Regions from separate parts of the Halalkalibacter kiskunsagensis genome, predicted to be linked through region 1. Evidence: riboswitches for the same ligand, from Rfam matches in the RefSeq annotation. Region 1 holds a riboswitch; each other region holds the start of a gene.
What was found. Region 1 has a riboswitch for thiamine pyrophosphate ahead of SLH51_RS19795 (acetylornithine deacetylase). Riboswitches for the same ligand answer to the same signal wherever they lie in the genome.
Positions count from the first base shown of each region.

Region 2: it holds a riboswitch for thiamine pyrophosphate, as region 1 does, so the genes downstream of both, thiC (phosphomethylpyrimidine synthase ThiC) here and SLH51_RS19795 (acetylornithine deacetylase) in region 1, are expected to answer to the same signal.
Region 3: it holds a riboswitch for thiamine pyrophosphate, as region 1 does, so the genes downstream of both, SLH51_RS18990 (ABC transporter permease) here and SLH51_RS19795 (acetylornithine deacetylase) in region 1, are expected to answer to the same signal.
Region 4: it holds a riboswitch for thiamine pyrophosphate, as region 1 does, so the genes downstream of both, SLH51_RS13895 (LuxE/PaaK family acyltransferase) here and SLH51_RS19795 (acetylornithine deacetylase) in region 1, are expected to answer to the same signal.

Region 1 covers NZ_JAXBLX010000045.1:4,006-7,393, forward strand. Annotated here, with positions in the region: gene SLH51_RS19790 (S8 family serine peptidase) at 1-1,216, opposite strand, end outside; TPP riboswitch at 1,715-1,815, shown strand; gene SLH51_RS19795 (acetylornithine deacetylase) at 1,945-3,243, shown strand; gene tenA (thiaminase II) at 3,233-3,388, shown strand, end outside.
Region 2 covers NZ_JAXBLX010000016.1:60,621-64,008, forward strand. Annotated here, with positions in the region: gene SLH51_RS11225 (2-hydroxyacid dehydrogenase) at 1-847, opposite strand, end outside; TPP riboswitch at 1,002-1,116, shown strand; gene thiC (phosphomethylpyrimidine synthase ThiC) at 1,250-3,034, shown strand; gene SLH51_RS11235 (serine protease) at 3,058-3,225, shown strand.
Region 3 covers NZ_JAXBLX010000040.1:17,160-20,547, reverse strand. Annotated here, with positions in the region: gene SLH51_RS19000 (alkaline phosphatase family protein) at 1-1,253, shown strand, start outside; SAM riboswitch class I at 1,414-1,529, shown strand; gene SLH51_RS18995 (peptide-methionine (S)-S-oxide reductase) at 1,621-1,998, shown strand; TPP riboswitch at 2,129-2,241, shown strand; gene SLH51_RS18990 (ABC transporter permease) at 2,304-3,083, shown strand; gene SLH51_RS18985 (ABC transporter substrate-binding protein) at 3,101-3,388, shown strand, end outside.
Region 4 covers NZ_JAXBLX010000022.1:24,669-28,056, forward strand. Annotated here, with positions in the region: gene SLH51_RS13885 (16S rRNA (uracil(1498)-N(3))-methyltransferase) at 1-538, shown strand, start outside; gene mtaB (tRNA (N(6)-L-threonylcarbamoyladenosine(37)-C(2))-methylthiotransferase MtaB) at 544-1,893, shown strand; TPP riboswitch at 2,005-2,112, shown strand; gene SLH51_RS13895 (LuxE/PaaK family acyltransferase) at 2,204-3,322, shown strand; gene SLH51_RS13900 (acyl-CoA reductase) at 3,319-3,388, shown strand, end outside.

The DNA of each region.
Region 1 (3,388 bases):
GGTATTCTCCCCGACTAATTAAAGCTACCTTTCCTTCTAGATCTTTTCCTTCGAAGTCAGTTGCAGCACCTAATCCAACATGAACAAACTCATATTCACCTTCATTTAAACTAAGTAGTGCTTCTTCTGAAGGGTGTCCCATGACTTCTGCACTTGGATATGCTACTTCTTCAGATGTAAATATGTCTGCATTGAAAACATTGTATGGTAGTTGTGTTGCTCCAACAGAAATGGCATCTCTAGACGTACCGGGTGAACCCACTGTCCAATTATTAGGGCCGCTATTCCCATTGGAAGTAATAGCAACAACACCTTCAGCCATTGCCCAGTCAAGAGCAATACTTGTTGCCCAGTCAGCATTATTTAACGTGTTTCCTAAAGAGAGGTTCATAATGTCTGCCCCGTCTTTAACAGCAAGTTCGATAGCTGCGACAACATCTTCGGTTGTTCCCCCATTAGGACCAAGAACCCGATATCCTAAAAGTGAGGCATCTGGAGCTACGCCTTTGATTGTCCCGTTTGCAGCAACTGTTCCTGCAACATGTGTTCCATGATATTGGCCTGCCCCTTCTTGGGGATCAGCGTTATTGTCTACAAAATCGTATCCTTTATAATCACCAAATGCATGAGCTAAGTCAGGATGAATATAATCGACTCCGGTATCAATAATAGCGACTGTTACACCTTCACCTGTAAAACCTTCATCCCAAGCTTCAACAGAACCAATAAAAGGAGCGCTAGCCATCATATCAGGACTGAAAGATTCAGGATCAATAGGTGTTGCTTCGCTAACGGATGCAACATGATATGTAACATTTGGATAAACGGCTTTCACCCCAGCTACCGATAATAAATTAGGTATCTCATTTTCTGCGATTTCAACAGAGAATCCTGAGAATACGTAGTCGTATTCTCGATTTACTTTACTCGAAGAAGATAGCTGTTGTAAGTCAGAAATGACTTGTTTTCGTTCTCGTTGTAGTTTTTGTTTCGTTTGGCTTTTTCTGCGATGTTTTGCCTCGAGTAATGATGGTTCTTCGATCTCAACAATAACAGTTATTTCTTTAGAGGAACTCAAATCGATATCAGTGAAAATAGAAGCGAGTTCGGGTGCGGTTTGATTAGCTGCAACTGTTCCACCAAAATGAGCAAAACCCGCAATCGTAATTAAGAAAATAAGTGAATACATAACGAGCTTATGAAATTTTTGATGCATATTTCTGAAACAACTCCTTTTTTTTGATTTGTGGGTAACTGATCGTATCTTAAATTACCTCCAGTTGATCACATTCCCTCATGATATTTGAGAAAATTCGATAATTTGAAAGTAATAACCTTTTTATTGAATAAAAATGAGATAATATTACCAAGTGCGAAATTATAGAGTCGCGAAATATGTATAATTAGGTCCATAGACATTTAAAAGTATTATTAAAATGAAATGTAGCGGATTTATTACTGAAAAATGAAAGAAGTTATGAGGTATAACATAGACATTAGCAAAAATGAATAGGCGGATGAACCTAGGTGGAAAGTAAGTACTGGCCGATTCTATCATTCGTTTCTCGAATGGTTGATTTATAAAAGTAAGAAAAAATGCATATTGTTTAAATGATTTTAAGGTAAGTGAATGATAAGTTAGCTATCTGTAACTTGTTGATGTTGTTACCATTGTATGGTACAACTAATAGTAGTAAGTTTTAAATTTAATAGCAATCACTACTAGGGGTGCTTTTTAGCTGAGAGAGATAGTTATCTTAACCCTTATAACCTGATCTAGTTCGAACTAGCGGAGGGAAGAAGTGTATGAAAGTTTATTTGTTAATAAGGATACTTTTATGTTCTCAACCACTTCGAGCGAAATTGAAGTGGTTTTTTTGCGTCTTTATGAGATACATTGAGTGTTCGTATTATGAGAAAGTGGTTTCAAAAGGAGGATAGGACGTGTCAAAAAGTTTAGATGCCATATTAAAGGAAATTGATGAACGAAAAGGTGAGATGATTGACTTACTAAAAACATTCATTTCTTTTCAAACACCTGCACCGCCAGCAAGGAATACGAAAGAAGCCCAACAATATGTTGCTAGCTTATTAAGAGAGTTAGAGTTTGAGATTGATATGTGGGATATATACCCGAATGATCCTAACGTAGTCGGGCTTTTGAAAGGAACGGCTTCTAATTCACATAACAGCTTGATAATTAATGGACATATGGATGTTGCTGAAGTAAGTGATGATGAAGAGTGGGAGTTGGATCCCTTTACTCCGATCGTCCGTGATGGAGTTGTCATTGGACGTGGTGCAGCTGATATGAAAGGTGGATTAGCTGGGGCATTATTTGCAATTAAACTCATTCGTGAAGCGGGTATTCAATTACGTGGTGATCTTTTATTTCAATCTGTCATTGGAGAAGAAGTAGGCGAAGCTGGTACACTACAATGCTGCAAACGTGGATATAGCGCTGATTTTGCCATAGTTGTTGATACAAGTGATTTACATATTCAAGGACAAGGTGGCGTCATCACTGGTTGGATCACAGTGAAAAGCAATCAAACTTACCATGATGCTACAAGAAGAAGCATGATTCATGCTGGTGGCAATTTAGTAGCCGCAAGTGCGATCGAAAAAATGACGAAAGTAATGGAAGGACTTGGAGAGTTAGAGCGCCACTGGGCCATAACAAAAAGCTATCCAGGGTGCCCACCAGGTTCAAATACGATCAATCCAGCAGTGATCGAGGGGGGAAGGCATGCTGCGTTTATTGCAGATGAGTGTAGGTTGTGGATTACAGTGCATTTCTATCCAAATGAAACATATGAGCAAGTAGCTAATGAGATAGAAGAGCACATTCTCAATGTAGCTAAAGGTGATATTTGGTTGCGTGAGAATCCTCCTACGTTTACTTGGGGTGGAACATCGATGATCGAAGAGCGTGGAGAGATTTTTCCGTCATTAGAAGTAGACCCCAACCATCTAGGAGTCCAGTTATTAGCTAGTTCTCATCAACGAATAACGGCACAAGAGGCAATCTCTGATGTTTCGCCAACTGTAACAGACGGTGGATGGTTAGGAGATGCAGGGATCCCAACAGTTATATATGGTCCGGGCGATTTGCTAAACGCCCATTCTGTTAATGAGCAGGTATCGATTGAGCAACTTGTTGCTTATACAAAAGTACTTACTACATTTATTTATAACTGGACAAATCAATCTAAAAAAGAGGTGCGGACACGTGAAATTTAGTGAACGTTTGTATGAGAAATTGCAACCAATTTGGAGAAAGAATCATGCTCACCCTTTTGTTCAAGGGATCGGAGACGGGACACTTGATCGTGAGAAGTTCCGTTTCTTCATGATTCAAGATTATTTGTACCTAATTGATTATGCA
Region 2 (3,388 bases), on a different contig from region 1:
GTGTGACGATGTTTTTCAATTGAAGCAATGGGTTATTTGGGTTCGTCGGCTCCTGTTCAAATACATCAACCCCTGCTGCATGAATATCTCCGTTTTTAAGAGCATGATAAAGTGCATCTTCGTCAACATTTTTCCCGCGGGAACCATTAATAAAGATCGCAGTCTTCTTCATTTTCTTAAATTCAGCTGCACTCATCATTTTGTATGTGTCGTTCGTTGCCGGAACCATTAAGCAAACGAAATCGGATTGATTTAGAAGGTCGTCAAGCTCACAATAAGTAGCTTTATACTGTTGTTCGACTTCTATGTTCCTTGAACGATTATGATAAAGAATGTCCATTCCAAAACCAAAATGGGCTCTTTGCGCTATAGCACGACCGATATTGCCCATTCCAATGATTCCTAATGTTTTATGATGTACATCGACACCATATTGGTCTGGTTGAAGCGAGATATCCCACTTTCCAGCTTTAACGACATGATCCAATTCTGGGATTCGTCTCGCTGTAGAAAGCAGCAGTCCAAATATGGCATCTGCCGTCGTATCATCAAGAACACCTGGTGTATTGGTAGCCATAATCTTGCGTTTCGTTAGCTCTTTAATATCTAAATTATCATAGCCAACGGATACATTCGAAACAATTTTTAGGTTGGGTGCTAAATCTAATAATTCTTTGTTTACTTTCAAGGCAAGACCAATAATTCCATCGGTTTCTTTTAAGGCTTGATCAAACGCTCGATTTCCTATGTATTCATGGTTTTGGAAGCTAGTTAGGTCATAGTTTTTTTCTAACTCTTTAATTACGCGATCATCTACGCGCATATACACAAGTATTTTGGGTTTCATATGATACACCTTTCTGTGAGTTGTAATCATTCATTAAACAGTACCATATAATTTTGAATGTCACCAATGTTGACTTAGGCATTTAGAGCTAATTCCCAAAAAAGTATTTGATTATTCTTTCCTTTCCTATATACTTATAACGAAAACTAATTTAATAGATAACTAGGGGAGTCCAATAAGCTGGGCTGAGAAACAAGAGCGTGAAAGATTGTTGACCCTTTGGACCTGATCTGGCTCATACCAGCGTGGGGAAGTTTAGAATGTTTCATTATGATCATACTTCTTTCATTTAGCCGGGTCCAACCATTTACTTTGGTTCCCGGCTTTTTACGTATCTTCATACTTCCTTCTTTTTATGTTCACAGATCTCGTCCTTTCTATTTTAAAAAAGGAGAGATTTTCATGTCCACACCATCATTGAACGAGAAAAACATTTCCATTATGTCTAGCTTTTCTGGTAGTAAAAAAGTCTATGTCGAAGGATCAAGACCTGACATCCGAGTGCCTATGCGTGAAATTGAACTAAGTCCGACTACTGGTACTGTCGGTGAAGAGGAAAATCCTCCAGTACGTGTCTATGACACAAGTGGTCCGTATACCGATCATCATTATGAAGTTGATATTACAAAAGGGCTTCCTGCTTTGCGGAGTACGTGGATTAAAGAACGTGCAGACGTCCAAGAGTATCAAGGTCGTGAGATTAAGCCTGAAGATAATGGATACATAAACGAAGATGATCCGCGTGCGAATGATAACGTGTTTCCTCGTTTAAAGCGTATGCCATTACGAGCCAAGCAAGGAAAAAATGTGACACAACTTCATTATGCGAAAAAAGGGATTGTTACGCCTGAAATGGAGTTTATTGCAATTAGAGAAAACCTCGACCCAGAATTTGTTCGTGATGAAGTTGCGAAAGGGAGAGCAATTATTCCTGCAAATATTAATCATCCAGAAACAGAACCAATGATTATCGGGCGTAATTTCCACGTGAAAATTAATGCGAATATTGGGAATTCTGCGGTAACTTCCTCCATTGAAGAAGAAGTTGAAAAAATGACATGGGCGACTCGTTGGGGTGCAGATACGATGATGGATCTATCAACGGGGAAAAACATACATACAACTAGAGAGTGGATCATTCGAAACTCAGCAGTTCCAGTAGGCACCGTGCCTCTATATCAAGCATTAGAAAAAGTAAAAGGAGTTGCTGAAGATCTAACGTGGGAAGTGTATCGTGATACATTAATTGAGCAGGCTGAACAAGGTGTCGATTACTTTACCATTCATGCGGGAGTACTCCTTCGCTATGTTCCATTAACAGCAAAGCGTCTAACAGGTATTGTGTCGCGAGGTGGGTCAATTATGGCTCAGTGGTGTTTATTTCATCATCAAGAGAATTTCTTATATACTCACTTTGAAGAAATTTGTGAAATCATGAAAGCATATGATATTTCCTTTTCTTTAGGAGATGGTCTTCGTCCTGGGTCAATTGCAGATGCAAATGATGAAGCACAATTTGCAGAGTTAGAAACACTAGGTGAACTTACAAAGTTAGCGTGGGAGCATGATGTTCAAGTAATGGTCGAAGGACCAGGACATGTGCCAATGCATTTAATTAAAGAAAACATGGATAAGCAGCTTGAAATATGTCATGAAGCTCCATTTTACACGTTAGGCCCATTAACAACAGACATTGCACCAGGTTATGATCATATTACTTCGGCGATCGGTGCAGCGATGATTGGCTGGTTTGGTACAGCAATGCTTTGTTATGTGACACCGAAAGAACATTTAGGTTTGCCAAATCGTGATGATGTCCGTGAAGGAGTTATTACGTACAAAATTGCTGCACATGCAGCTGACTTAGCGAAAGGTCATCCAGGAGCACGTGTCCGTGATGATGCTTTGTCGAAAGCTCGATTTGAATTCCGCTGGAGAGATCAATTTAATTTAGCGTTAGACCCAGAGCGTGCAATTGAATACCATGATGAAACATTGCCAGCAGAAGGAGCAAAAACAGCTCATTTTTGCTCAATGTGTGGTCCGAAGTTTTGTAGTATGAGAATTTCTCATGACATCAGACAGTATGCAAAAGAAAACAAACTGGAGTCAAGTGAAGCCATTGCAAAAGGAATGCAAGAAAAGGCAGAGCAGTTTAAGAAATCTGGAGGAACGATCTATCAGTAAGCAGCTTATAGGAGGTTTTACCGATGAAGGTCAATGATATCCAAGAGAAGATTCATCAGTTACAAGACCAATTGAATTATTGGGAAAATCACTTAAAAGATGTTCAAAATGACTGCAATCACGACTATCAAGAGGATTCATTTTATAAAAAATGCATAAGATGCCAGAAGATAGAGGCTATCTACTATTAAAATGTAGGACTTTATTTAAATCTATTTGCTAACTTTTGACACATATAGAGATAAAAACCACAAGCGTAGAACTATGCTTGTGGTTTATTCAATTCCTCTCGTTCTTCATTAGTAAAAAACCTCGATCTTGTTAAAAACCTTTTTCCTTCAGGTTTTTTTATCA
Region 3 (3,388 bases), on a different contig from region 1:
TCCCTGCGCTTACATGGTATAGCGAAAAAGAAAATAGGATCATTAATTATGGGACGCACCTAATTGATCAAATGAAACTTGGACTTAGTAAATGCTTGAAAGATACTCTTTACCGATTAAATAATGAACATTTAAATACAAAAGTGAAAACAATTCATGAGGAGTTAAACGAGCAAGGGAAAAAAACTGCTTCTATCAATCCGCTTGTAAACAGAGGGAACGTTCCGCACCAATTAACCATTCCTAGTTTTATCCGGTTCTTCGTTACTATTGATAAGCATATTGAAACGCAGACTGCCACAAAGTATGTCTATGGTCGCTTATCTAGGCTGGATCCTAATGGGAAATACAGCAGTGTTTGGCATAAATATGGTTTTAATAATAAATTCTCCGCTCAAGAATTTACTCATTTAGTCAATAATCATGATATTCCTGATTTTTCCCTAGTCTATCTCCCTGATCATGATAAGAACGTTCATAAACGTGGACCTATGGATACGAAGGGGATTAAGGAAATGGATAAAAACTTACAGACGATGTTGGACTCCTTTCCGACATGGGAAGAGGCACTTGATAATTATATTTGGATTTTGATTGGAGATAATGGTCAATCGGGCATAAAGGATGACAAATCACAAGCCTTTGTTGACCTAAGGAAATTATTACAGCCATTAAAGGTTACAAAATTGAGTAAGGGTGTGCGAAAAGAAGATCAAGTAGTGTTAGCAAACAATTTGAGGTCATGTTTTATCTATTCATTAAATACAGACGATGTACCACTAACAGAGATTGTCGAGAAATTGAAAACAGAGGAACGCCTCGATATGATCTCCTGGAAGATAGATCAATGGATTCATGTTGCTGCGGGTGACAAAAAAGAAAGCTTTCAATTTAAAGAAGGTGGACAAGTAAAGGATGAATTCGATCAAACTTGGGAGATTAGGGGAGATCATTCTATTCTTGATTTAACTATAACGGGAAACGATGTCACTTTCGGTGATTTTCCTGATGCTCTAAAAAGGCTTCATAGCACTCTTCATTCTCATGAAGGAGACTTTGTAGTTATATCAGCAAAACCAGGGTATGAGTTAAGAGGGGAAGTTACTCCTTCTCATGCGGGAGGCGCTAGTCATGGAGGATTTCATAAAAATGATTCTTTGATTCCGATGCTGGTTACAGGGACAGAAACGACACCTGATTTTTTCCGTATGGTCGACTTGAAAAAGTGGATTTTAGACCTTACTAGTTCATAACTTAGCAATCAAAATAAATAACTATTAGGAACAAGAAAGAGCCAACAAAAAGGCAACTTTTATCATTATTTTTAAAATATTACTTGAATTTTAGCTAAGTGGTTGATAAGATTAGTATCAATAAAGTTGTTAAAGAATAAAAAATTAAATAGCGATAAACTTCTTATCCAGAGTGGTAGAGGGACAGGCCCTATGAAACCCGGCAACCATCAAGTCAAAATATTGACTTGAACGGTGCTAATTCCTGCAAAGGTGTTAACCTTTGAAAGATGAGAGCAATGTATTTAATCATACTAACCTCTCTTTAAATTAAAGAGAGGTTTTTTTGAATGGATGAGAGGCTTATCGCTCAGGAGGAGCGATAATAATGGAAAAAGCAGTGTTTGGTGCAAGTGAATTTTTCAGTCAAAAAGCGTTTATTACAGTTTTTCGTGGTATTGAATATGTTCAAATAGGGCATTTAAAACGGGCCAATGTAGATCTAGTAGAAATATGGTTTGATCCTTGGAAAGTATCCTATAACGAATTATTAGATTTGTTTTTTGACTTGCATGACCCAACAATTAGAGAAGGTCAGCAAGTTAAAAATCAATCATTCATTTTCTTTTCTACTATTAATCAATTAACTATAGCTAAACAAAAGAAAAACGAACTAAAACATATTTTAAAAGATGAAATTATTACAGAAATTACCCCAGTATGGGAACATATTAATAGCTTGGAAGAGATCCAACGAATATCTTAATTAAACTTCACATGAAAGAATATTTAAGTTAACTGTGAAGCATTACACGACGAGTAATCTTGTTCAGTTGGAAAGAACGGAATATTGCTGTAATTCAGAATGTGTGTTACGCTTTGAAAGGAAAAATTATGAAAATTAATAGGGGAGCTATGAGGCTGGCTGAGAGGATATCCCGATGAAGATATCGACCCTTTAAACCTGATCTGGGTAATGCCAGCGGAGGGATGTTTATTAGAATTACATGTGAAATGTAAGTCTACACGCCTCTGTGGTGTGTAGGTTTTTTTTTGCGAAAGGAGGTAAACATGGTTTCTTTACGTCAGTTTGTCCGTTCAGCTGCACCTGCGATCAGCGCTATTTTAATTTTTCTCGTGTTATGGGAAGTGGTTGTTAGGTTTTGGGAGATTGAAAACTGGATTTTACCAGCTCCCAGTTTGATTGTTCATACGTTGTTTCAAACGTGGCACCTATTACCGGAACATATTTGGATGACTACGAAAGAGGCGGTGCTTGGATTTTTATTAGGGATTGCAGTTGCGTTAGTGATGGCTTTTATATTAGATATCTCACCGTTTTTACGTAAAAGTTTTTATCCAATTCTCTTATTTTCGCAAACGATTCCTATTATTGCGATTGCACCTTTGCTAATTATTTGGTTTGGGTACGGAATCCTCCCTAAGGTGCTTGTCGTAGCTTTAGTGACTTTTTTTCCGGTTGTCGTTAGTGTAGTTGAGGGGCTGCAATCAAGTGATCGGGATATGATTCGGCTTGTTAGGTCAATGGGAGGGTCATTTTGGCAGGTATTTTATTCTGTTCGATTCCCACACGCGCTTCCTAATCTATTTACAGGGTTGAGAATCGGAGCGACTTATAGTGTGTTAGCAGCTGTTATTTCAGAGTGGGTTGGTGCAAGTTCTGGGTTAGGAATTTATTTAATAAAAGCTCAAAGCTCGTTTGCAACAGACAAAGTCTTCGTTGTTATTGTGATAATTTCACTATTAAGCTGCCTCTTATTTTTAGTTGTTGTTATCCTAGGTAGAGTTATGATGCCGTGGAAACATAAGTCTCACAAATATAAAAAATGAATTAAGGAGAGAATTCGATGTTAAAGAAAGTAAGTACCTTTTTGTTATTGATTATCATGCTCGTTTTAGTTGGTTGTAATCAAGTAGAAGAGCCGAATCAAAGTGAAGAAGTGGAGTCGGAAATCGAATCAGAAGCTGGGGGAGAGGTGCCGGTTGAATCTTCAGAATTAGTTGAAGCAACCTTTATGTTAGATTGGGTACCAAACACGAATCATACCGGTATTTATGTCGCCAAAGAAAAAGGGTTCTTTGAAGAAGAAGGAATTGATTTAACGATTATCGAACCGGCGATGGAAGGTGCTGTA
Region 4 (3,388 bases), on a different contig from region 1:
AGAGTTACCTGTTCAAGTGACGATTGCACAAGGACTTCCTAAAGGAGACAAGCTTGAGCTTATTGTTCAAAAGGGAACGGAGCTAGGTGCTTCGGGTTTTCTTCCTTATGTTGCTGTACGTTCTATCGTTAAATGGGATCAAAAGAAAGCAAGTAAGAAGCTTGAGCGATTAGGTAAAATTGCAAAAGAAGCAGCTGAACAGTCTTATAGAGAACGGATTCCAGTTATTCATAACATATGCTCTCTTGCTCAACTAAAAAAAGAGCTTTCCTCATATGATACAGTTATTTTGGCGTATGAGGAGACAGCAAAAAGTCGCGAACAAGCGCAATTGGGAAAAGCGTTAACGGCTCTTTCTTCTGGCGGATCGATTTTAATTATTATTGGACCTGAGGGCGGGATAACAGAAGATGAGTTTAAGCAATTGACTGAAGCAGGTGCAATTGCCTGTGGATTTGGTCCGCGGATTTTACGTACGGAAACAGCATCGCTTTATGCGCTCAGTGCGATTTCGTACCATTTCGAATTAATGAGGTGAAGGTAATGCCTACTGTTGCGTTTCATACATTAGGTTGTAAAGTAAATCATTATGAAACAGAAGCGATTTGGCAACTGTTTCAAAAAGAAGGCTATGAAAAAGTAGAGTTTGAAGCAACATCAGATGTTTATGTGATAAATACCTGTACAGTAACCAATACAGGAGATAAAAAGAGTCGGCAAGTGATTCGCCGTGCAATTCGGAAAAATCCTGATGCTGTTATTTGTGTAACGGGTTGTTACGCGCAAACGTCCCCAGCAGAAATTATGGCCATTCCTGGGGTAGACATCGTTGTCGGTACACAAGATCGTGTGAAAATGCTTGAGTATATAGAAGATTTTAAGCGAGAACGTGAACCGATTAATGGAGTCGGTAATATTATGAAGTCACGTGTTTATGAGGAGCTTGATGTGCCGGCTTTCACAGATCGTACACGTGCTTCTTTAAAAATTCAAGAAGGCTGTAATAACTTCTGTACATTTTGTATCATCCCTTGGGCACGTGGTCTAATGCGTTCACGTGACCCGCAAGAAGTGATCAAGCAGGCGACACAACTTGTCGAGGCTGGATACAAAGAAATTGTTTTAACAGGAATTCATACAGGTGGCTATGGAGAAGACTTAAAAGATTACAGTCTTGCTCGCTTACTTGAAGACCTGGAACAAGTAGAAGGGTTGAAACGTATTCGGATTTCTTCGATTGAGGCTAGTCAGCTTACAGATGAAGTGATCAATGTGATTGACCGATCAACAAAAGTTGTACGTCATCTGCACATTCCGCTTCAGTCTGGTTCAAACCCGGTTTTAAAACGGATGCGCCGTAAATATACAATGGAGTTCTTTGGAGAACGTCTAGATCGTTTAAAGGAAGTTCTACCTGGATTAGCTGTTACTTCAGATGTAATTGTTGGATTTCCTGGAGAGACAGAAGAAGAATTTCAAGAGACTTATGATTTTATTTTGAAGCATAAATTTAGTGAACTTCATGTTTTTCCATATTCAAAACGCACGGGAACACCAGCAGCCAGAATGGAAGATCAAGTTGATGAAGAAGTGAAAAGTGAACGAGTTCATCGTTTAATTGAACTTTCGAATCAACTCGCAAAGGAATATGCTTCAAACTTTGAAGGTGAAGTTCTTGAAGTAATTCCAGAAGAACGTGATAAAGATGATAAGGGTAGTAGGTTGTTCATTGGCTATACCGATAATTATTTAAAAGTAAAAGTTCCTGCTACAGAAGAGATGATTGGAAAGCTTGTTAAAGTGAAAATTACCAAAGCTGGTTATCCTTTTAATCAAGGGGAATTTGTTCGCGTTATAGAGGATACCCATGCAAAACAAGTTGTAAATGGATAAGGAAAGAGGCTGTCTCTAAAGGGTCAGCCTCTTTCTCTCTAATGGATATGTTTTTGATTTGTAGTAAGACCAAGCCATAAATGATATGATTGGACAAACAACAAGATAAGACTAACCCACTAGGGGGGCCGAAAAAGGCTGAGATTAAAGCATCATCGCTTTAGACCCTTTGAACCTGAACTATGTCAAAGTAGCGTAGGGAAGTGGACATCATAAAATAAGCTATTGTTATTTTATAGTTAAGAATGATGACTGCTTTCGAAATTCGAAGCGGTTTTTTTTATTGTATTTTAGAATTGGAGTGTTTATAGTGTTACAGAATTATGAGGCAATAAAACAAGAGGTTATTAATTTTATTAAGCAACCTACGTCAAGTGATGAAGAATTTAATGCAATCGCATTAAAGGTGTTTCAATTTCAATATGAACATAATCAACCATTACGAAAGTTTTGCAGGAAGCGTCGTGTGTCACCGAGAACAGTGAAACATTACACTGATATTCCTCCTGTTCCTATTGATGCGTTTAAACTCACGACGTTATCTAGCCATCCGATTGATGAAACAAAAGCGCTATTTATGACAAGTGGAACAACAAATCCAGAAAAACGCGGAAAAAATTATCACCGTGATTTAGAGACGTATGACTTTTCAATGAAAACATTTTTTAAAGAATCTATCATACCAGATGTAGAAACAATGAAAATGTTTGTGCTCTTCCCGACAGAAGGAGTGATGCCTAATTCTTCTCTAGCGCATTACTTACATATAGCTAAAGAAACGTTTGGATCAGAGGATAGTTTCTATGCTTTTAGTAAAGATGAGTTTCAAGTAGAAAGACTGATTGAGGCACTACAAACTGTAGAAGAGAATGAAGAACCAGTATTAGTAATAGGAGCAACCTTTTCTTTTATCCACTTACTAGATGAATGTAGCAGAAGGAGAATCAATTTTACTTTGCCCCCCAAAAGTCGTCTAATGGATACAGGTGGGGCAAAGGGCCGTTCTAGAGAGATGACTCCAACAGAATTTAAGCAAAAAATGAGCAAGTTGTTTTCTTTGCCATTAGAGATGTGTCTCAATATGTACGGAATGACAGAGCTTAGTTCACAAATGTATGACGTAAACTTTCTTCAGAATGAGATTGATCTCCTAAACCCAATCAAAAAATCGCCGCATTGGGTAAGGACATTTGTGATTGATATTGAACAAATGCAAGAGAAGCCACTAGGGGAAAAAGGAATTATCGTTCATTATGACCTTGCTAATCTTAATTCTGTCATGGCAATTTTAACAGAAGATATGGGAATCAAAACAAAAGACGGGTTTTATTTGTTAGGTAGGGCTGAAGGTGCAGAGGCAAAAGGGTGCTCGTTAGCCGTTGAACAGTTTTTATCAGCTGCAAAGAAAACAGGGGGAGATGTTGTATGACGACACGCTTTTCTTGTTTTCATGTGCCGACGTCATGCAAGCAGTTGCTTAAAGAAGCGTCCTATA